Regions from separate parts of the Peribacillus sp. FSL K6-1552 genome, predicted to be linked through region 2. Evidence: riboswitches for the same ligand, from Rfam matches in the RefSeq annotation. Region 2 holds a riboswitch; each other region holds the start of a gene.
What was found. Region 2 has a riboswitch for thiamine pyrophosphate ahead of tenA (thiaminase II). Riboswitches for the same ligand answer to the same signal wherever they lie in the genome.
Positions count from the first base shown of each region.

Region 1: another riboswitch for thiamine pyrophosphate. It lies ahead of NST21_RS21120 (ABC transporter substrate-binding protein); the one in region 2 lies ahead of tenA (thiaminase II).
Region 3: another riboswitch for thiamine pyrophosphate. It lies ahead of thiC (phosphomethylpyrimidine synthase ThiC); the one in region 2 lies ahead of tenA (thiaminase II).

Region 1 covers NZ_JBBOST010000001.1:4,380,415-4,387,760, forward strand. Annotated here, with positions in the region: gene sppA (signal peptide peptidase SppA) at 1-388, opposite strand, end outside; gene NST21_RS21095 (NAD kinase) at 593-1,393, shown strand; gene NST21_RS21100 (TatD family hydrolase) at 1,435-2,205, opposite strand; gene NST21_RS21105 (ABC transporter ATP-binding protein) at 2,224-2,967, opposite strand; gene NST21_RS21110 (ABC transporter permease) at 2,951-3,733, opposite strand; gene NST21_RS21115 (thiamine-binding protein) at 3,730-4,014, opposite strand; gene NST21_RS21120 (ABC transporter substrate-binding protein) at 4,026-5,030, opposite strand; TPP riboswitch at 5,162-5,271, opposite strand; gene NST21_RS21125 (protein-glutamine gamma-glutamyltransferase) at 5,489-6,316, shown strand; gene rarD (EamA family transporter RarD) at 6,478-7,346, opposite strand, start outside.
Region 2 covers NZ_JBBOST010000001.1:2,609,810-2,617,155, forward strand. Annotated here, with positions in the region: gene NST21_RS12655 (AMP-binding protein) at 1-207, shown strand, start outside; gene NST21_RS12660 (glucose 1-dehydrogenase) at 262-1,008, shown strand; gene NST21_RS12665 (acyl-CoA dehydrogenase family protein) at 1,230-2,381, shown strand; TPP riboswitch at 2,598-2,726, shown strand; gene tenA (thiaminase II) at 2,878-3,561, shown strand; gene NST21_RS12675 (ECF transporter S component) at 3,574-4,158, shown strand; gene NST21_RS12680 (ABC transporter ATP-binding protein) at 4,171-5,640, shown strand; gene NST21_RS12685 (energy-coupling factor transporter transmembrane component T family protein) at 5,657-6,433, shown strand; gene tenI (thiazole tautomerase TenI) at 6,474-7,085, shown strand; gene thiO (glycine oxidase ThiO) at 7,087-7,346, shown strand, end outside.
Region 3 covers NZ_JBBOST010000001.1:803,129-810,474, reverse strand. Annotated here, with positions in the region: gene NST21_RS03885 (arylamine N-acetyltransferase family protein) at 1-542, opposite strand, end outside; partial or broken gene NST21_RS03880 (carboxymuconolactone decarboxylase family protein) at 935-1,063, shown strand; gene NST21_RS03875 (spore coat protein) at 1,182-1,811, opposite strand; gene NST21_RS03870 (hypothetical protein) at 2,204-2,374, opposite strand; gene thiC (phosphomethylpyrimidine synthase ThiC) at 2,397-4,178, opposite strand; TPP riboswitch at 4,312-4,428, opposite strand; gene NST21_RS03860 (HAD family hydrolase) at 4,579-5,367, opposite strand; gene NST21_RS03855 (histidine phosphatase family protein) at 5,548-6,084, opposite strand; gene NST21_RS03850 (PdaC/SigV domain-containing protein) at 6,187-7,083, shown strand.

The DNA.
Region 1 (7,346 bases), 1.8 Mb from region 2:
TAATATCAAGGATCTTATCATAAATCTCAGCACTTTCCACAACACCGCCGCCAGGAGAATTTACACGCAAGATAATTCCTTTAATATCGTCATTTTCTTCAGCCATTTTCAACTTATCCATGAAGGCTCTGTGATTATATGTTGCTGAACTAAGTAATGAAGCTTCTCCAGTATCTTGGATTGTACCTTCTACATCAAATACCGCAATAACATTTGAGAAATCTTCGCCTTCTATAACTTCTTCGTAAAACTCGCTGTCGGAAGCAAATAATTCATCAATAATATTTTCCGTATCAGCTGTAAATACAGTCGTTGCCGTCCCTACAACAATAGAGACAAAAAATAAAACGGCTGCGATTCCAAGTGCTGCCCAACGCTTTCCATTCATCTGTGTTCCCCCTTAAATATATATATCCTTCTTACCATACGAACTGCATACAAAAATGTTTCAATCCATGATAAACTAAGACATATAAAATTGTAGCAAATAATCCTCTAATTGGAAATGAGAAGGTACACTTTGTAATATCGGCTTTCCCTTATACAGAAAAAAGAAAGCCCTTTCATCACTATGCATACTAGGGGGATCATGATGAACACTCGAAAGAATATTTATTTTTTCCACGCTTCAAATGCAGAGATGCTGAACAAGGTCGAACGTCTAACGGAGTTGGCAAAGCAATATTCGTATGAAATCGTCCAAGACTTCACAAAAGCCAACATTATCGTAAGTATTGGTGATGACGGCACCTTTTTGCAGGCAGTCCGTAAAACCGGATTCAGAGAAGATTGTTTATATGCTGGCGTTTCCACCACAGGAAATTTGAATATGTATTGTGATTTCCACCTAGAAGATACAAACAAAATGATTGATGCCATGACTAGAGAGCAAATCGAGGTGCGCAAATACCCAACTATTGATATTCAACTAGATGACCAACCTTCCTTTTATGCCCTCAACGAACTCAGTATCCGCACTTCTATCATCAAAACGTTCATCATGGATATTTTCATTGATCAAATCCATTTTGAAACCTTCCGTGGGGACGGAATCATTATAGCGACACCGACCGGAAGCACAGCCTATAATAAATCGGTCAATGGGGCCGTTGTGGACCCGCTTCTCCCATGCTTTCAGGTAAGCGAGCTCGCTTCAATCAATAACAATACCTATCGGACCTTGGGTTCTTCATTCATCCTAAGCGGCGATAAAACATTGACTGTTCACCTTGAACAAAACGGGCCAAGCTATCCAATCATTGGCTTGGACAATGAAGCCTTGAGCATTAGTTATGTCGAAAAGGTTAAGGTCCGATTAAGCGGTAAAGTCATCAAAACCGTTAAGCTGAAAGACAACTCCTTTTGGGAAAAAGTAAAACGGACTTTTTTATAAAACTTCCTAAAAAGGTACCAGATATAATATCTGGTACCTTTTTATATATGATAAAAATCTTTGGTATTTTGATAAAGGGTTTGATATACAATCTCAATTGGTAAGTTTTTAATTGAAGCAATTTGACGTGCACTGTCATGCATCATGCCCGGATGGGTCCATTCCTCTTTGAAAACCCCTTCAAACGGCCATGGGCCATCCGTTTCAAGCATCATCTGCTTAAGCGGATAAACCGAAACTAACTCCTGTATTTCTTCTTCGTAACAAACATCAGGTGTGATGGAAATGTGGTACCCGTTTTTGACCATTCTTTCTACTGTCTGGATATCCCCTTTAAACCAATGAAAATGGGCCTTTGTAATTTGATTTTTCTCTAATAGGTCGCAAACAACAGGCGCATCATCATAGACCGCATGAAGAATAACTGGTTTTTCAAACTCTTTCGCAAAAGCAAGGAACCTATCAAGTATCTCTATGTACTCTGACGTATCTATACTGGGATTTTCTTGCCTTAAGTAATATGGCAGCCCTACCTCACCTACAGCAAACATATTGTGCCTATGTTCCCGCATCCAACTCAATAAATCATTCACTTCTTCTTCACTTGGGATGGACTGCTCAGGATGAAAACCAAAGGCAGGCTTAATACGTGAATCTTTGATGGAAAGCTGATAATTTTTTATGGACGAGGTCAAATTCATGGAAACAGATAGCAAGGATTCCACTTGTGCCTTTTCCATATCAGTGAGAATCTGCTTCTGCTTACTTTCATCATACCTATCCAAATGGATATGGCTGTCGATGATTTTCATTTTATATTGCCTCCTAACTTAAGTAGTAAAAGTTGGCTTTAGTGCGGCATATAATTCTCTCTTCAAATTGAAAAATTCATCACTAAGAAGCTGTTCCTCACTTCTTGGCCTTGGAAATGGAACTACAACTTCTTTGATGACAGTTGCTGGTTTTGCTGATAACACGTATATTCTATCGGAAAGGAAAACCGCTTCATCAATGCTATGCGTAACAAAAAGCACCGACCTCCGATTTTCTTCCCAAACAGACATCAGCCATTTTTGCATTTGCAATCTTGTCAGTTCATCCAAGGCAGAAAAGGGTTCGTCCAGGCACATCAATTCCTGTGGACTTAAAATACTTCGAATAAACGCAGCTCTTTGCTTCATGCCGCCAGATAATTCGTGTGGATATGCTTTCTCGTACTCTTCTAATCCGGCTTTCATCAATAGAGCTTTTGCCATTTCTTTATCTTTAACACCCGAAAGTTCGCTTCCTAGCAAAACATTTTCTAATACCGTTCTCCAAGGTAAAAGGGATGGCTGCTGAGGCATATAGCTTATATGACCCTTTAAGCCATTTATTTTTTTACTGTCCAGTGAAATGATGCCATGATGCGGCTTCAAAATGCCCCCGATTAGGTGAAACAATGTACTTTTACCACTGCCAGATGGCCCAAGGATGGTTACAAACTCTCCATCATCCACATAGAAATTTATATTATCTAAAATATTCTGTTTACCATCAAAAGAATAGGAGACATCTTTAATTTGCAGCTTCATCCTTTTCACCCTCCTTTCTCTTCCATGAAACAAAGTATTTTTCAAGTATGGTAATGATTCCAAAAAAGAGAAGACTCAGTCCCATAATGATAAAAATGGCAACAAACACCCGATCTGTCCTAAATGAAGAAGATGCGAGCGTCATATAAACACCTATCCCCGATTTAGCCCCAAGCCACTCCGAAATAACCGCCCCCATTACACTGTAAGTGGCCGAAATTTTCAGTCCGGAGAAAATGAACGGAATCGAGTGAGGAAGTTCTAGCTTCCAAAATAGTTGCATTTTCCCTGCTCCCATCATCTTGAAATAATGCTTAAGTTCATAAGGAGTCTGGCGAAAACCGTCCAATGAAGCAACAGCGAGAGGGAAAAAACATACGAGAGAAATCACAATCAGCTTCGGCAGCATACCAAAGCCAAACCAGATGACTAGAAGCGGCGCCAAAACGATGATAGGAATATTTTGTGATAGAATGAGAAGCGGATAAACCGCATCTTTTACACCAGGAAAAAGGTGTAAGAGAGCAGCAATTACTAAGCCAATACAGCTTCCAATAAAAAAACCAGATAATGCAAGGTTAGTAGTTGATATAAGGTGTCCAAAAAGGCTATGAAACGACTCTATTCCCTCGATAAAAATGGCTGATGGAGCAGGAAGTAGCCATTTTTCAACCTTTAATAAGCCTGTTGCTAACTCCCACACTATTAGCAACAATAATAAAAGAAAGAAGGGAGCCCCCTTCTTCCAAATCTTTCTTCCGCTCATGGCCGATATTTCTCCGTTAACGTATCCATCGTGATTCCGCTAGGCTGGTACAATATTTTCACTTGGGAAATGACATTCGGCGAACCTATTTCAATCATTCTTACATTCATTTTTTCTATAACGGCCAGAAGCACAGAAAGCTCACCTTCCATTGTTGTTTCAAGCGGGTGCACCTCGTACTTGACACCTGATTCATCGATGATTTTGATCGCTTCATCGACTAAGGGGATGACATTTTCCCCTTTAGGAATAATTTGTATACTAATTAATGAGTTTGCCATTGTAGTTCCTCCTATTGTGGTAAAAATTCATTGGTAAATGCTTTCTCAGGATCGAAATCACCTTCAAGAAGATTATTTTCAGTCATCCACTCACTATAATTCTTCCAAATTTCAAGCTTTTGTTCACCCCATCTAGGAGCATCATCCTGATACTTAGATGCAAGCCACTTCTGGCTTTTCTTCACTAGCTTTTTATCTAGATCTGGTGCAGCCTTGATTAAAATGTCTGCTGCATCATCAGGATTCTTAATCGCAAACTGGTACCCTTTCGAAGTTGCCTCTACGAACGCTTTAACAGTATCTGGATCCTCTTTAATCATCTTTTCATTTGTGGTCAAAACAGGCGTATAGTAATCGAGCTTATCTGAGTAATCAGTTAAGTAAACCATATTCAGCTTTTCATTTCGCAATTCAGCCTCAATACCTGTCCATCCATAATAAATCCAAGCGAAATCAATATCTCTTTTCACTGAAGTGAAAAAATCCGAGTCGCCTGTATTTACTATTTCCACTTTATTTACATCCGCATTGTCTTTTGTCATGAGAGATTCGATGATAGCCTTTTCAACTGGAGACCCCCAGCCACCATACGTTTTCCCTTCAAAATCCTTAGGCGTTTTAATATTTTTAGCCACAGGAGAAGCGAATCCTGAGGTATTATGCTGGATGACAGCCGCTAACGAAACAATCGGCACGCCTTGCACGCGAGCCTGTGTAATGCCCTCCTGGTAGCTCACGCCAAATTCTGATTTCCCTGAAGCCACAAGCTTATCAGCTCCTGCCTCACCTGGCATGATAATTTCTACATCCAGGCCTTGTTCTTTAAAATACCCTTTTTCCTTCGCTACATACAATCCTGTATGGTTTGTATTCGGTGTCCAATCGAGAACAACCGAAACCTTTTTTAATTCTTTATTGTCTTCATTTTTACCTGCTTCTTCCTTTTCAGTAGTGCCGCCAGCACCACATCCAGCTAAAAGGAATAACAAAGTTAACAGTGGCAATAATTTATTCACTATTTTTCCTCCTACACATTATATAAGGTCCATATGCCGAAACTTTATTGGGTGCCAGTCCCCATCCAAATAATAGATTAAAAAACAAAAACGCCCGAGGATGAATTCGGACGTTAACATACAAAACAGAAAGTCAGTCATAATATGTTCCCTCCGCTGGCATCATCCAGATCAGGTTCAAAGAGTCAGCATCTTAAGGACGCAATCTCAGCCAGCAATACCGGCTCCCCTACATTTCTTGCACATATGAACTTTTCTCTCTCATTATATCAATTCATACAGAAAAGGGAATACTAATTTGCTTCTTCTAACGATTGGCCATTCTGATCATCCTCAGTAATAGGAATAAAATTTGATCAGTATTGTTCAGCAACTCATATAATAATTATTACACTGTAATAGTTCTTGAACCACTTGAATTAATCATTTAATTTTGTGACCAAGAGGTGGATATGATTATGATAAAGATTAATCAAAAATGGATAGATGTCAGTCAAATCCAACCAGGTATAATATCTGAAAAAGCATTAGAAATTCTCCAATTAATGTGGAGATATCCGAATATTTTTGTATATAAGACAATGGAAGATCTTAAATTCGATATAGAGATGAGGCTGCAAGTCAATAAAGCTGCTGTTTCGTTAGATAAGAGTAATCCTGAATTTACAATACTCGAGGATTCTGTATGCAATGAACAATATTGGCGACTTACAAAAGATGGAGCATTTGAGCTTAAGCCAAGGGTCCCCCCCCATCTGGCACTTGAGGATATTTTCATAAACGGAAGTCTTTACGCTTTCGAATGCGGGACAGCGATAGTCATTGTTTTTTTAAAAGCTGTTTTAGATACGGTTGGTCCTAAGAATTTTGACCGTCTTTTTTCAGGCCTTACTCTATATGACTGGCACTATCCGCAGAATTTGATTCTTCGATTTCATGAAGGGAAAGATTATGTACCAGGCGACTGTGTTTACTTCAAAAACCCAGATTACGACCCGAGCACTCCAGAATGGCAAGGGGAAAATGCGATATTCCTTGGAGAAAACCTCTTTTATGGCCATGGGATTGGGATTACCAATCAGCAAGGAATCATCGATGAATTAAATAGCAATAGAAAGTGGAATGCCATCATTTCAGCGTTCCTAACAAAGCATATTATAAGCATAAATAGTTCCCACTATAGTCAATTCAAGCCAAATATCCCCCGTAATAACCCCGTGTCACTTCATGACTGCCTATCCAATATAATTGTTTCTGAAATAGGCTCGAAAACCTTTCTAGCGTAGGATTAACAGTTTCTCTTATTAAAGATATAGATTTAAAATCTCTTTTAGTTTATTTTAATAGCTTGTGAAACTCGACACTCACTAACAATTTTTTTCAGGGTGACGTGTATCACTATAAAAAAAACGCTTGGGAAATGGATTTCCTCAAGCGTTTTTTCTTTTTATGCACCAAAGTTTCTTTTTTCTTTAAACCTACGTGTCCCTGCCTTCCCCCATTTTGTAATGGAAAGCGTATAAACCACCAAGGCAGACCAAATGAATAAAAAGGCTAAAAGATGTGCTTTTGTAAAACTTTCATGATAGACAAATACCCCGATTAACAAGGTTAAGGTTGGAGCAATATACTGAAAAATGCCAAGCATCGATAACGGTATCTTTTCTGCCCCTTTTGCAAAATATAATAGCGGTAGAGCCGTGGCAATCCCACCGCCAACTAACAGCAAGCTTGTGCTCCCTGAGGTTAAAAATTGTGATTCGGATTGGAACATCAAATATATCAAGTAACCTAGAGCAAGAGGGGTTACCATCATCGTTTCGAGTGTCAGTCCGATTGCTGATTCTGCCTTTATCATTTTTTTTGCCAGACCGTATAACCCAAATGTCATGGCTAAAACTAGAGAGACCCAGGGGATCGTACCGAAATGAATACCAAGTATCAATACACCGATTCCTGCGAGCAGGAACGACACAATCTGTGCCCCGCTCAATTTTTCCTTTAAGACTATTACTCCCAACAAAACACTGACTAGCGGATTGATATAATAGCCGAGGCTCGTGTCGAGAATCCGGCCCGAATTAACAGCCCAGATGAACACTCCCCAATTAGCTGTAACAAGCAGTGATGCCGTAAGCAATGCCGCGAATAATTTGGGATTTCCCATTATGTTTTTGACATAATCAAGAAATGCTCCCCATTTTTTCATAAACATCAATAAAACAAGCATGAAGACGAAAGACCATAACACCCGCTGAGCTAAAATCTCTATTGCACCAACTCCCTGAAGGAACTTCCAGTAAATTGGTACGACTC
Region 2 (7,346 bases):
GCATGTGCATGTATCAGCGTAAGACCAGGGAAGAGCCCGATTACAATGGAATCATTAAAGAAATTTCTTTATGAAAAAGGTTTGGCCAAACAATATTGGCCAGAACAACTTGAAATCATGGATGATTTTCCGCGTACTCCTAGCGGGAAAATCCAGAAGTTCCGTCTTCGGGAAATGATAAACGAAAAGATACAAGACAAAATATAGGACCAGTTAATGTAACCAGATAGCAATTTCATGATAAAAATGGAGGGATTTATGATGAATAAACGAGTAGCATTTATCACTGGAGCAGGAAGCGGAATTGGTAGAGAGATTGCTAAAACATTAGCCTCTCGAAATATGAACATTGTTGTGGCCGATATCAATAGTAAAAACGCAGAAGAAACTGTCTCTTTAATTGAGCAAGCGGGTTATGAAGCTAAGGCCGTCTATTGTGATGTAACGAGTTTAGAGAGTGTGAAAAAAGCAGTTGAAGAATCAGTGAGCTTTTATCAAAAGATTGATGTATTGGTTAATAATGCAGGATGGGACAAAGTAGAACCATTCCTAAAAAGTGATCCAAGCACTTGGAAAAGGATTATCGATATTAATTTACTGGGTCAAGTTCATACTTGTAAGGAAATTTTACCGCTTATGATTGAAAGCGGTTACGGAAAGGTAGTCAATATTGCGTCGGATGCAGCAAGAATCGGATCTAGCGGTGAGGCAGTCTATTCGGCTGCTAAGGGTGGGGTCATTGCGTTCACGAAAACAATAGCAAGAGAAATGGCACGTCATAAGCTTAACATCAATTGTATTGCGCCAGGTCCAGCTGACACGCCTTTATTTCAAGAAATTGGTTCTTACAATGAAGGAATAGCTGGAGCTTTGGAGAAAGCGATTCCGTTCCGACGTTTAGCTCAACCAGAAGATATTGCCGGTGCTGTGGCCTATTTTGTTTCGGAAGAAGCAGGATATGTAACTGGGCAAACTCTTTCCGTCAATGGCGGCTTAACCATGGTTTGACTTTATGAAACTGATTAAATGGTAATCACAAAAAGTAAAACTATTGCCTGAAAATATTTCTTAGGATTTTTCATCACCCAGTGGGTCAAATAGGTTGATTTTGTTTGATTAGATAGCCATTTGTATTATTTCGAAGCTTAGGAGAATAGTATCCTCCTATATGTAAAAGAAATCGGGTTAAGGAATTATATCTATAACCAATAGAAGGGGGAGAAAATACCTTGAATTTTGAATTTTCAGACGATATAAAAGTTTTAAAACAAGGAATCCGAGAATTTATTGATAACGAAGTAGAACCACATGCCATGTTAATTGAAGAAAGCAATGAAATCCCAGAAATCATTATGGGGAAATCGAAAGAAATGGGACTGTTTGGCCTTAGTATTCCTGTAGAATATGGTGGGTTAGGCATTGATATGGTTGGGAAATGCGCCATTCTAGAGGAGTTGGGAAGAACACATAACGGTTATACAACAGTAATTGGCGGACATACGGGAATTGGCGGCGTTGGAATTGTAGAGATGGGAAATGAAGAACAAAAACGCAGATATTTACCTGACATGGCATCAGGTGAAAGAATTGGCGCTTTTGCTTTAACTGAACCAAGCGCAGGTTCACATGCCTCAAATCTGAAAACAACAGCGGTTAAAAAGGGAGAAAAGTATATCCTGAATGGAAGCAAACATTACATTACTAATGCTCCAATCGCAGATGTGTTTACTGTAATGGCTGTTACAGATCCTTCTAAGGGTGCAAAAGGAATCACATCTTTTATCGTCGAAAAAGACTCCCCAGGGTTTCAACTAGGGAAAATCGAACGGAAAATGGGCCTTCATGGTTCACATTCATCTGAAATTTTCTTTGAGGATTGCGAAGTTCCAGTTGAGAATGTATTGGGTGAAGAGGGGCAAGGGTATATGAATGCCCTGAAAATCTTGGCGAATGGACGTGCAGGAATGGCAGCACGAAACCTAGGGTCATGTGAAAAATTACTTGAGATGTCGATTGATTTTGCTCATATGAGAATTCAGTTCGACAAACCAATCTTCGAACAACAAATTATTCAGCATTACTTGGCAGATATGGCATTAGATACAGAAGCCCTTCGATCCATGACCTATCGCGTTGCCTGGATGGTTGATCAAAAAAAGAACGTCATTAAAAATGCGGCTATGGTCAAGTTACTTGGTTCAGAAACTTATAATCGTGTAGCTGATACGGCTCTCCAAATTCATGGAGGGATTGGTTACATTTCTGAATATCCCATTGAACGTTTTTATCGTGATGCACGTATTACGAGAATTTATGAAGGTACATCCGAAATCCAAAAGAATATCATAGCGGCTCAGCTTCATAAACAGTACCAACGATAATTAGGAAAGCAGGATTAATAGTAAAATAAACTTTGCTTAAGGTTAATAGAGAATATTTTTTATGTGATTAAGTTCGATTTCCAAAGAGTATGTTAGGCGATTTTTTATTTAACATATCGTTGGATTTTATACATTACTAAAAAAAAACTTTATTTAATAAGTTTGACAATTAGATATAACGTGTTAATATAAAGGCAAATGAACTAAATATACAATTTGTACCACTAGGGGTGCTTTACAGGTAAAAGTCAATTTTACCGCAGAAGCTGAGATTAAAGTATAACTTTAAGACCCTTAGAACCTGATCTGGTTTACACCAGCGTAGGGAAGTGGGGTCATGAAACAATACGTTTATGTATTATTTCAAGTACAACCACTTTCTTTACGTCGGTAAAGGAAGTGGTTTTTTATTTGCTCAAAAGAGGTGATTATAGGTTATCAATCATTATTTATCCAGTTTCATTGCTTAATAAAATACAAATTTGGAGGTATAAAAATGAAATTTTCAGAGGTCATTCGTAAAGAAGTAGATCATATTTGGGAAGCAAGCTTCAATCACCCGTTTGTTAGAGGAATTGGAGATGGCACATTGCCAGTAGAGTGTTTTCGTTTTTATGTCATGCAAGATGCATATTATTTATCTCATTTTGCTAGAGTTCAAGCTTTAGGTGCAGTCAAAGCAACAGATTTACATACAACTAGTCGACTAGCAAGCCATGCACAAGGAACATATGAAGCTGAATTAAAGCTTCATGAAAATTTTTCTGAGAGATTAGGTATTACAGAAGAAGAAAGGAAAAACTTTAAGCCCGCTCCTACTGCCTATGCCTACACATCCCATATGTATCGTGCCGCGTATTCTGGCCAATTAGGGGATGTGATTGCGGCCATCTTACCGTGTTACTGGTTGTACTATGAAATAGGTGAAAAACTGCAAGGGTGTATACCTGATGAGCCAATTTATCAAGAGTGGATTGCGGCATACGGAGGAGAATGGTTCCGTACGTTGGTAGAAGAACAAATCGCGAGACTTGATGAGATCGCTGAAAAAGTAACGGAAGAAGATAAAGAAAGAATGAAAGAGCATTTTATCCTTAGCAGTCAATATGAATACTCATTTTGGGAAATGGCTTATCGCTTAGAAACTTGGCCAGTGCATAAGGAAACATTAGAAGTATAAAGGAGATTGACAATGAGAAAAGGGTTGAAATTAACGGATATTTTAGTCACAATCGTGATTGCCGTCGCATTTGGAATAGTCTATATCCTTTGGGGTTCGATATATTATTCCGTTAAACCATTAGGGTTACATCTAGATCAATTAATTTATGGAATGTGGTTTATAGCAGGGCCCGTTGCCTTTTTAGTTATGAGGAAACCGGGTGTGGCTCTGTTGGCAGAAATCGCGGCAGCGTCCGGTGAATTCTTTTTAGGTTCACCGTGGGGATTAACCGTACTCTTATATGGAGTTGTACAAGGATTATTCGCGGAACTGGTGTTTATGGCGTTCAGGTATAAAAAGTTTAATATGTCGGTTGCTGTATTAGCGGCGATAGCTTCATGTGTAGGGTCGGTCCTCATGGATTTTGCATACGGAGAAATTGGTGCCCTCTCTCTTTGGAATTTACTATTATTTATGATTGCAAGATTTATCGGGTCAATTTTCTTTGCTGGTGTATTTGCTTACTATCTAGTAAAAGTATTAGAAGCAACAGGAGTAACTAATCTTGTTCGTCCAGTATCAAGTAAGGATTATGCTGCACTGGATCAAAAGTAGAGGTTGATAAGCATGGAACGAATAGCTCTTGTTGAAAAGTTAAGATTGAAGTTTCCCGGTGATGAGTCCTTGATATTCAAGGACTTATCCGTCTCGTTTGATAAAGGTGAAAAAGTTCTATTGTTGGGACCGTCCGGATGTGGAAAGTCTACACTTTTGCAAGTGTTAAGTGGGCTGATCCCACATTCCATTGAAGTCCCGATGAAAGCGAAAGAACTGGAGAGCCCTTCTTCATGGGGATATGTTTTTCAAGACCCAGATAGTCAGTTTTGTATGCCATTTGCAGATGAAGAAATTGCCTTCGTCCTTGAAAACCTTTCCGTTCCTAAGCAGCAAATGAATGAGAGGATTCACAATCATATCCGGCAGGTAGGATTACACTTAGATGATATCCATACAAGTATTGATACATTATCAGGCGGGATGAAACAGCGTTTAGCGATTGCGTCAGTATTGGCACTTGAACCTGAAGTGATATTTTTAGATGAACCAACCGCTATGCTTGATCCGGTTGGAACAAAAGAAATTTGGGATGTTTTAAAGGAAATTGGCAAAGACAAGACCGTTATTATCGTCGAACATAAAATTGACCATGTTTTAGAATTTATCGAACGAATAGTGCTTTTTAACGATAACGGTCAAATCATTGCTGATGGTCCCAAAGACATCATTCTTTCATTATACAAAAACAAAATGAAAGAACATGGAATCTGGTTCCCTGGTGTTTGGGATGAGTATATTCATGACCATGCACCCATTCGTGAACAAACGGAATTTAATGATGGCGGTCCCATAATGCAAATGCAAGGTTTTAGAGGTTTCCGAAAAAAGGAAGAAAAAATTATGGTTGAAGAGCTGCAGATCCACTCAGGGGAATGGATTGTCATCAGGGGAGAAAATGGAGCGGGCAAGAGTACGCTTTTGCATGCACTGATGCAGTTCATTAAAACGAATGGTTATTATGAATTGATGGGAACCTCGATTAAAAAGGTGAAAAATCTAACAGATAACATGACGTTTGTCTTTCAAAATCCTGAGTTTCAATTCGTTGCGAATTCTGTATATGAAGAAATCGCTTATTCATTACGAATTGACAAAAAGCCTCCTCAAGAAATAGAAGAGAGAGTTCATGCACTGCTTGAAGTGTTCCACCTTACGGCCCATCGCGATAAACATCCTTTTCAATTATCGATGGGTCAAAAGCGGCGATTAAGTGTAGCGGCTTCAATCGTGAAAGAAAAAAAGATCATTCTTTTAGATGAGCCTACCTTTGGCCAAGATTCGAAAAATACCTTTGCCTTACTGGAATGGTTCGAGGAATATCGAAAGCGGGGTATTACAGTGATTATGGTAACCCATGATGATCATATTTCAAAAAACTTTGCAACTAGGATCTGGACGGTTAAGGATGGGAAAGTAATTAGTGATGAAAAGATTAGCAAGCAACTAGCGTTTTTAGAGACCGAAGTTTTATCACTATAGAAGGGGTGTCATGTAAGTGAATGTTTCGAGTGCAGAAACATGGCTCCATAAGATTAATCCAAGCCTTAAGCTTTTTGTATTAATTGTGTTATGTATGGTGGCGTTATTTATTAAAGACCTAAATTATATGATTAACGTTACCATGGGTGTTTTACTCTTATTTTTGTGTTTTTCCGGACATCCGATAAAACGTATTTTACTCCTATCAATTCCTTTTTGTTTCATTTTTTTATCTACTTCTTCTGCAATGATATTATTCGGACAAGGTGAGACACTTTGGTTTAAGTGGGGACTCATTTCGATTACGGAAGAGAGTTTCATGAGGGGATTATTGGTTGGCTTTCGAGCCTTGCTTTTTGCGGTACTTGGATTAACTTTTTCGTTAACGACGAGACCTGTCAACCTGTTTTATTCCTTAATGCAGCAAGTTAAGCTTAAACCTAAATATGCTTATAGTTTCATGGCGGCGTTAAGGCTTATTCCTATCATGTTGGAGGAATTTCAAACGATACGGAATGCGATGAGGGTACGTGGCGTCGAAAGGAAAAAAGGAATAAGATCACTATATTTTAAAATGAAAGCCTACTCCATTCCGTTGTTATCCGGAAGTATTAGACGAGCTCACCGGATTGCGGTTGCGATGGAGGCCAAACGATTTTCAGATACCAGGAATCGAACATACTATTATGAATTTGGGTTTTCTAAAAATGACCATGGGTTCATTCTGTATTTTGTCATCTTGTTGTTGGCAGGGTTTTATCTATCTGTACAATTTCCGTATTTATCAATTTGATTAAAGAAAAATTGATTATTATCGTTAAGGAGTTCTTAGTATGAATGCACAAGAATTGCATATTATTTCTACTGGGAAACAGCCAATTGAGAAGTTTGTTGAGATTGCTTCAAACATTCAAGATTATGTGGATTACTTTTATATTAGAGAAAAGCAGATGAGTGCGTCACAACTCTATAAAGCTGTGACCTTATTACATGAAAAAAAGATTCCGTTGTCTAAAATCATAATTAATGACCGAGTGGATGTAGCTTGGGCAATGAAGGTTTTTGGTGTGCAGTTGGCTTTTCATAGTTTAGATGTCAGAGTCGTAAAGCAAGCATTTCCAGAAATCAGGGTTGGGAGCTCTATTCATTCCTTTGATGAAGCAAAGGCTGCTTTCCATAATGGAGCCAATTACGCGATTTATGGCCATATCTTCGAAACAAACTCAAAACGAGGTCTCGCTCCTAAGGGAGTGGAGGAGCTTCAAAAAATCACGATGAATATCAAACTACCTATTATTGCAATAGGTGGAATAACACCTTCTAATAGTCAACTTGTACTAAATGCAGGTGCACAAGGGATCGCGGTTATGTCAGGTGTCCTAGAAGCGGAAAATCCAATTCAATCTGCAAAAGAGTATGCAAGGTCTTTAGGAAAGGAGATATAAGATGAATTCCATATATGATGCGATCATTGTAGGTGGTGGTGTAATTGGAGGGTCGATTGCTTATCAATTAGCCAAACGAGGTAAAAAAGTCCTTTTATTAGAGAAAGATAGACTTGCTAGTAAAGCATCTAGTGCAGCTGCCGGGATGTTAGGAGCGCAATCCGAGTTAGAATCTGATAACCCGCTTTTTACATTAGCAAGACAAAGCAGGGGGATGTTTCCTGCGCTGTCGGAAGAATTAAAAGACATAAGCGGGATTGA
Region 3 (7,346 bases), 1.8 Mb from region 2:
GAAGAATCGAAAGCATATCCAATTTTCCAATCGGGATCTTTATGTTTCAGCTTTAATTCAAAAATATAATCTCCATGTTCGTTACATTCCTTTTTAATTCGAAATTCACCATTTTGAGAAATAACGGTTTCTCCGTTAAACGGTACTGGTTTTAAAGGCAAATTCCCTCCAAATCCCGTATCGACTAAATAAGTTTGACCTTCATGATTTAATAGAATGGCGACATGGGTTCTACCTATGGTCATCCACCCTTGAGTGTAAATTACGCCGCGAACTAAGAAAACGTCAAAGTCATTTTCCACTAGGAAAAAATAAAGCGCCGTATTCAATTCATAACAAAGTCCCCCCTCGTTTCTCACGAGAACTTTGTTCATGATATTTTCTTTGTTGATGTCACTAAGATGAGATGCCATGATGGATAAGTTTTCAAAGGGAATTGTTTTCGCTGTCTTTTCAAGAATTTCATCTAATTTTTCAAAAGTCACTTTTTCATGTTCCAGCAGCCCTATTCTTTTTCGGAATAATGCGTTCAGTTCATTCATTACGATTTCCCCCCTTAAGTTAGACTCTGCAAAAAGGTATCTTAACTCTTTACATATTTCATTATACTTTGTCCATATTTTAGTCTTCAACTATTCTGGAGTGCCTTGCGGTCTATGGATGCTCTATACAAATGAGCTGTATGTGGCGATGCAACAGAATATCCTTATGTATATGTATTAGTACATCTACACGTGATCTAACGGGCTATTCATTCTCAATAACTCCATCGTTTTTGATTAATCATTTCTTGTTTAGTTCATACTAATTTTTGATGAAAGATTATTAGGGATGGCGCTGAATGGAATTTGGAATTTCAAGCTAATAATACTACAGAAACTCTCTTCACGATTGTAAAGCTGAATCGGTGTTTTTACGGATATGCCTTGATTAAGGATGTTCAGAACAAGAAATCCTGGAAGAAATCGGAGTGACGGCAGCATTTGGAGGAGGAGCAACTATAAACCAGGCTGTAACTCTTGTCCAAAATTGTGTTCAGGAAATAAATCAGATGAAACAATAATAAGGAAACAACACTGGTTAAAATTATTGAAGGGATAGGACTTACGGTGCTTAGTCCTATCCCTTAATAAATTGCTATAGTTATCTAACTGGTCGGAATAAATTTGTTAGTTTTTTAATTAATGGCTTACGTTGTTGTTTCCTTGTGCAGGTGAATATGAATTCAACATTTGTTGCATATCCTGCTGTGCAAGCTGTGGAACTTGGTAGTAATGATGTTTGTTCTGATATATCGAAATCTCATATGCCATTTCAATGCAGTTCGGAATAGAATCTGCAAATACGCGACGCACAACTGGGTTTGTAATTTCAAGTGCAGACATTGCTTTTAAAGAAGCAGCAGACTTCACTGCCCCAAGCATCAAGCCTGAAATGCATTCATCCGTAATTTCCGATATGGATTGCAAAGGTTTCTTTGGCTGAGTTGGTGTCAATCCATATATAAAATCGTTCCCTTGATTCATTTTGTAGCTCTGTGTTCGTTTGGATGGGTCTTGGCCAGATTGAAAGCACTCTAATGAAAGGTTATATTCATCTTGGATGAACTGATATTGACGATCCAGAATGTCCAGTAATTCTTGATCCTGTACATGCTGACGCAAAAGCATATAAGTGTTTAAAGTACCAATCGTTCCCGACAACACTTCATGTACATCAAATACTTCATGACCACCGTGATTCATTTGTGGGGGAATAGCACCCGTTTGCATGTTCTGGTGTACTTGACCTTGTTGATTTTGGTTTTGCATTTTATTTCCCTCCTCGTTTTATCAATGATGCGAACAAGTTTAGTATGTTAAAACCCAACAGGATTATTCAATATAAACTCTTCCATGAAAACTAATAAGCCACGCTCTTCATAATAATTGTATTGTTTTTTTTGACTAACATTATTACTAAGAAATGAAGGACATACTAGGATAAAGGAAAGTACCTGAGGTAACTTATACTTGTAAAAGGAAGAGGGAATATCTTGGGTATCTTTGGGAATTCAAAATCTAATTCGGTGCATACGAAAAATAAGGAAAAAGGATTGTTAGTCCCTCTTCCCCTTCATACTTAATAATCTTAAGGAACATTAAAGTAGCTCTTTAAATTTGCTGATTTTCTTCTTACTAGAATACCCAGGATCCAAAAATCTCTACCATTGCAGACTCTCAATTAAGTGGCACTTTGTGCATTCTTGTATATAATCATTTTTCACAAATTCATGATTACAATTTTCCCGAAAAATACTCAGCTCTTTTTTTAGCTGATCCAGCTGATTTTCCAACTGTTTCATTTCAACTTTAATCTGGATTACTCGATTCATCGAATTCTCCTTTTCGTCCACATTATTGATAGATTTTTCCGTCTGTGTTTCTAAATTCATTCGCTTTTTCTTTCAGGCCTTCATCGATTACAGACTCAAAACCAAGCCCTTTTTCTTTAGCTAAATCACGAATATCTTGTGAGATTCTCATGCTGCAGAATTTAGGACCGCACATTGAACAAAAGTGAGCTGTTTTGGCACCCTCAGCAGGTAGAGTTTCATCATGATATTCAACGGCTCTTTCTGGATCGAGCGATAGATTAAACTGATCTCTCCAACGAAATTCGAACCTTGCTTTTGAAAGGGCATCATCTCGTTTTTGAGCATTAGGATGGCCTTTTGCTAGGTCAGCAGCATGGGCTGCAATTTTATACGTAATAACCCCTATTCGAACATCCTCTTTATTTGGAAGTCCAAGGTGCTCTTTCGGTGTCACATAACAAAGCATCGCAGTTCCAAACCAGCCAATCATGGCAGCCCCAATCGCAGAAGTAATATGATCGTAGCCAGGAGCTATATCAGTTGTCAGGGGTCCCAGTGTATAGAATGGGGCTTCTTGACAGACTTCCAATTGCTTATCCATATTTTCTTTAATCAAATGCATTGGAACGTGACCGGGTCCCTCAACCATAACTTGTACATCATGTTTCCAAGCAATCTTTGTTAGTTCACCCAATGTTTCCAATTCCGCAAATTGCGCTTCATCGTTTGCATCTGCAATAGATCCCGGACGAAGCCCATCTCCTAATGAGAAAGATACATCATATGCTTTCATGATTTCACAGATTTCTTCAAAATGGGTATAGAGGAAGCTTTCTTCATGATGAGCCAGACACCATTGAGCCATAATAGATCCCCCCCGGGAAACAATTCCCGTCATCCGCTTTGCTGTTAATGGGATATATCGCAGAAGCACACCAGCATGTATGGTAAAGTAATCAACACCTTGCTCAGCCTGCTCAATTAAAGTATCCCGAAAAACCTCCCATGTTAAATTTTCAGCGACTCCATCTACTTTTTCAAGCGCTTGATAAATCGGTACTGTTCCAACAGGTACAGGCGAATTTCTAATAATCCATTCACGGGTTGTGTGTATATTTTTTCCGGTAGAGAGATCCATGATGTTATCGGCTCCCCAGCGAGTGGCCCAAGTCATTTTTTCTACTTCATTTTCGATGGATGAACTAACCGCTGAATTCCCAATATTCGCATTTATTTTCACATGAAAATTACGTCCGATAATCATCGGCTCACTTTCAGGATGGTTAATATTAGCCGGTATAATGGCCCGCCCGCTAGCTACTTCATCTCGTACAAACTCAGCGGAAACACTTTCTCTAATCGAAATAAACTCCATTTCTGGGGTAATGATACCTTTACGAGCATAATGGAGTTGGGTTATGTTTCTCCCCTTCTTTGCACGCAAAGGATTTCGTATCAATCCCGGAAAAACTTCTGCTTTGGAATGAGACTCAACTTTTTTATAACCATTATCTTCGGGTTTTATTTCACGCCCCACATACTCTTCAACGTCTTCCCGTTCAAGAACCCAGTTGCGTCTAATAGGGTCAAGACCTTTACGAATATCAATAGAATACTCAGAATCCGTATAGAAACCGCTAGTATCATAAACGCGTAGAGGTAAATTTTCCTCTTCACCAAATGCTCCTGTTGTGGGACTTAGTTTAATTTCACGCATAGGAACTTTTATATCAGGTCTAGACCCCTCTACATAAACTTTTTTACTTCCTGCAAAATTGGACATAATTGAAACGTTCATGTCATTTACTGAATTACTCATGATTTCATTTCTCCTTTTTAAGTTAGATTAAAAAGGACAAAATCCAATCCATTTTCGCACGAAAAAGCCAGGTCTCATATTTAAGACCCGGCTAAAGTTAGTATGACTACAGAAATGACCAAATTAAATGTCATTGAATAGTAGATTCTAACTTCCCCACGCTGGTATGAACCAGATCAGGTCCTGAGGGTTAAGAAGCTTTAACACGCTTCTCTCTCAGCCCAACTTTTATTGGACACCCCTAGTCTGAATAATATTAATTATTACAAGGTAACTATATACCATCCATTTTGGTTTGTAAATAAATTCAAAGACCTATTATTTTAATGCCATGTTTTGAATTAAATAAAATCCCCTCCAAGTTAAGTCTTTTGGAACTTACTACTTGAAGGGGATATATCCGTTATTTATTTAGACTCTCAAGGATAGGAAAAAGCTCCTCTAAATGCATGATTTCATAATTAGGGATAACTTCATTCCGTTCCTTATCATGACGGTTTATCCAAACCGATTTAATGCCTGCACGTGATGCACCAAGGATATCCGTCATTAAATTGTCGCCGACCATTAATACTTCATCCTTATCAAGCTCCATGATTTCTAATGCATGCTCGAAAATAGAAGCATCCGGTTTCCCACGTCCAAACGCGCCGGAAATAACGATTTGATCGAAATAAGGAACTAACTCAGGCGTGATCTCAAGCTTCGTATTTTGAAGCTCAGGCGAACCATTCGTCAGCAATAACAATTTGTACTTCCCTTTTAACTCATCTAACACCTGGAATGTTTCTTCATAAATAAATGGTTTTTTCCGTCTCTCAGCAGGGAAACGTTCTGCTAGCTCAAGACCAAATGCCGGGTCATCTATCCCTAATGCATTCAAGCCTCTTGTCCATGCCTCTTTCCGATAAGCTGGTACAATCTCGGCCATCTTACGGAATTCATCATGATCATCTCGAAAATTACCCCAAAGTCCTTCAAACGGGTTGATACCGATCATTTGCGTAAATTCATATGTATCATAAGAAGAATAAAGCTCACGTGCTTCTTTCCGTACTGCTTCCTCAAACTCGTCAACATTCAAATCATATTTCGCCATAGCCAATTCGCAAGTCGCTATAAAAGCCTCTTTCACACTCTTCTGATCCCAAAGTAACGTATCATCTAAATCAAAAAAAACTGCCTTTACCAAAATGCTCACCCTCTTTTCCCTACCATTGAATTCGAAAAAATTACACTATTACAATAATAAACCACAACCATTAGAAAAAGAATAACTATCGGTAAAATGCCTTCATCTTTCTTTGAAATATCAAAAGGCTTACCCTATTTGCTCATGAAAACTTAAAAAAGTTCACATGCGAGTTTTTCCTTATTTTCTTTCGAACACATACAACTTTCCATTACTAGCAATCTTAAACTTTGGACCTGCGAATCCCCGTCGGATCAGCTCTTTCCTCATATATACCATGAGAGCAGCATGACTCACAATCAACACATCCTGCTCTCCTTTTGCGAGAAGCTCGTCCAATACTTTATTGATCCGTTTCTCAGCAATCTTAATCTCCGCTCTCGTCTGCTTGTTAACTACCGAGCAACAGCGAATCCAAATGGCCCAAAGTATGAATGGCAGCTTCACATTCCCGTTAAGAGGTGGAGATGGTATTTCCCGAAGTTCCTCCATCTGATTAACCTCACCAGGATAGATATGCTCAGCCGTCTTCACTGCTCTCGACATATCGCTGCAATAACATCTCTTCCATTCCTCATCGTCCAATAAAGTTGTCCCATAAATAATATCTGCTACATCATAATCCTTAAACCATTGATTCATATCATCCGCCGTCACATATTTTCCAGTTGGGAATTCATGTGCCACCTTAAAGTGTCGTACTAAACCAATTTTCATTTTTTTCTCCTCTTTAACTTTTGAAATAAAAAATTCACTTTCTAATTAATCCACCTACTTATATAATAGATAATGTAAAAATTATACAAAGGTGGTAATTGAATGCTATTCAAGAATTTCACTAAGATTGTCCTTGCTGTCGCATTAACTTTTACATGCATCTCTTTTTTACTGATAAAAATCGACTCAGTCTCAGCAGCCACTACAGAAAATGCCACGGTAAATACGAAGGGTTCCCCTTTAACTGTTAGAAGTGGCCCCAGCACCAGCTATAAAAAAGTAGGATCGTTGGAGAAAGGGAAAGCCGTAACCGTTTATTCGAAAACAAAATCCGGCTGGTCGGAAATTCGGTACAATGGAAAAAAAGCCTATGTATCTACAAAATATTTAAAATTCAGCAATGTGAAGATAACCAAGAAAAAATATAAAAATATCAGTGACTTGTCGTATCCGCAAGTATCAGGACTAAAAAGTAAAGCAGCTCAGGATAAAATTAATCTGGTGTTAACTAAGCATGCCAAGGACGCCTATTCCTCTTATCTACAAGCCAAAAAGGATAGGGAAAAAGATAAAAATGAGGAATGGTGCAAAGAATCCCCATACTCTTGTCAGTATAGTTACAGTATTTCGTATAAAGTGAAATTCAACCAAGATGGAAAGCTAAGCATTCTTATTGACGATTACTACTATAGCGGTGGAGCTCATGGAATGGGATACACAACATCCTATAATTTCAAAGAATCTTCCGGTAAACAGGTGAAAATCAGTGAAATCCTCACATCCAAAGTGAAATATACGAAGGTGCAGAAATATGCTTATGACTACATGAGGAAAAGAGATAGTTTTTATGTAAAAAAACAGAGCGATGTTCCCGTCAATAAGGATTCACAGTTCTATTATACAAACGGGGGGATCTATCTCGTATTCCAAGAATATGAAGTGGCTCCTTATGCTGCTGGCCATCCTGCCGTAAAAATCCCAAGTAAGGTTTATAAATAATTTCGTTGCACAGGAGCTAACTCCTGTGCTTTTTTAGTACCCTTTAATTCAATATATCTAACAAATGATGAAAAATATAGAACCATATTTCACAATCTGATGCGATTTCATGCATACTTACCATCGCATTCAAAAAAGTGGATTTTTTAATAATAGATATTTGATGGGAATATGTTTTTAACCAATGCCGAACTTACTTTTGTCTGATTTAAACATAATTCGAAGAAGCTCTTAGTTAAAGGACGAGAATAAGGAGTGAATAG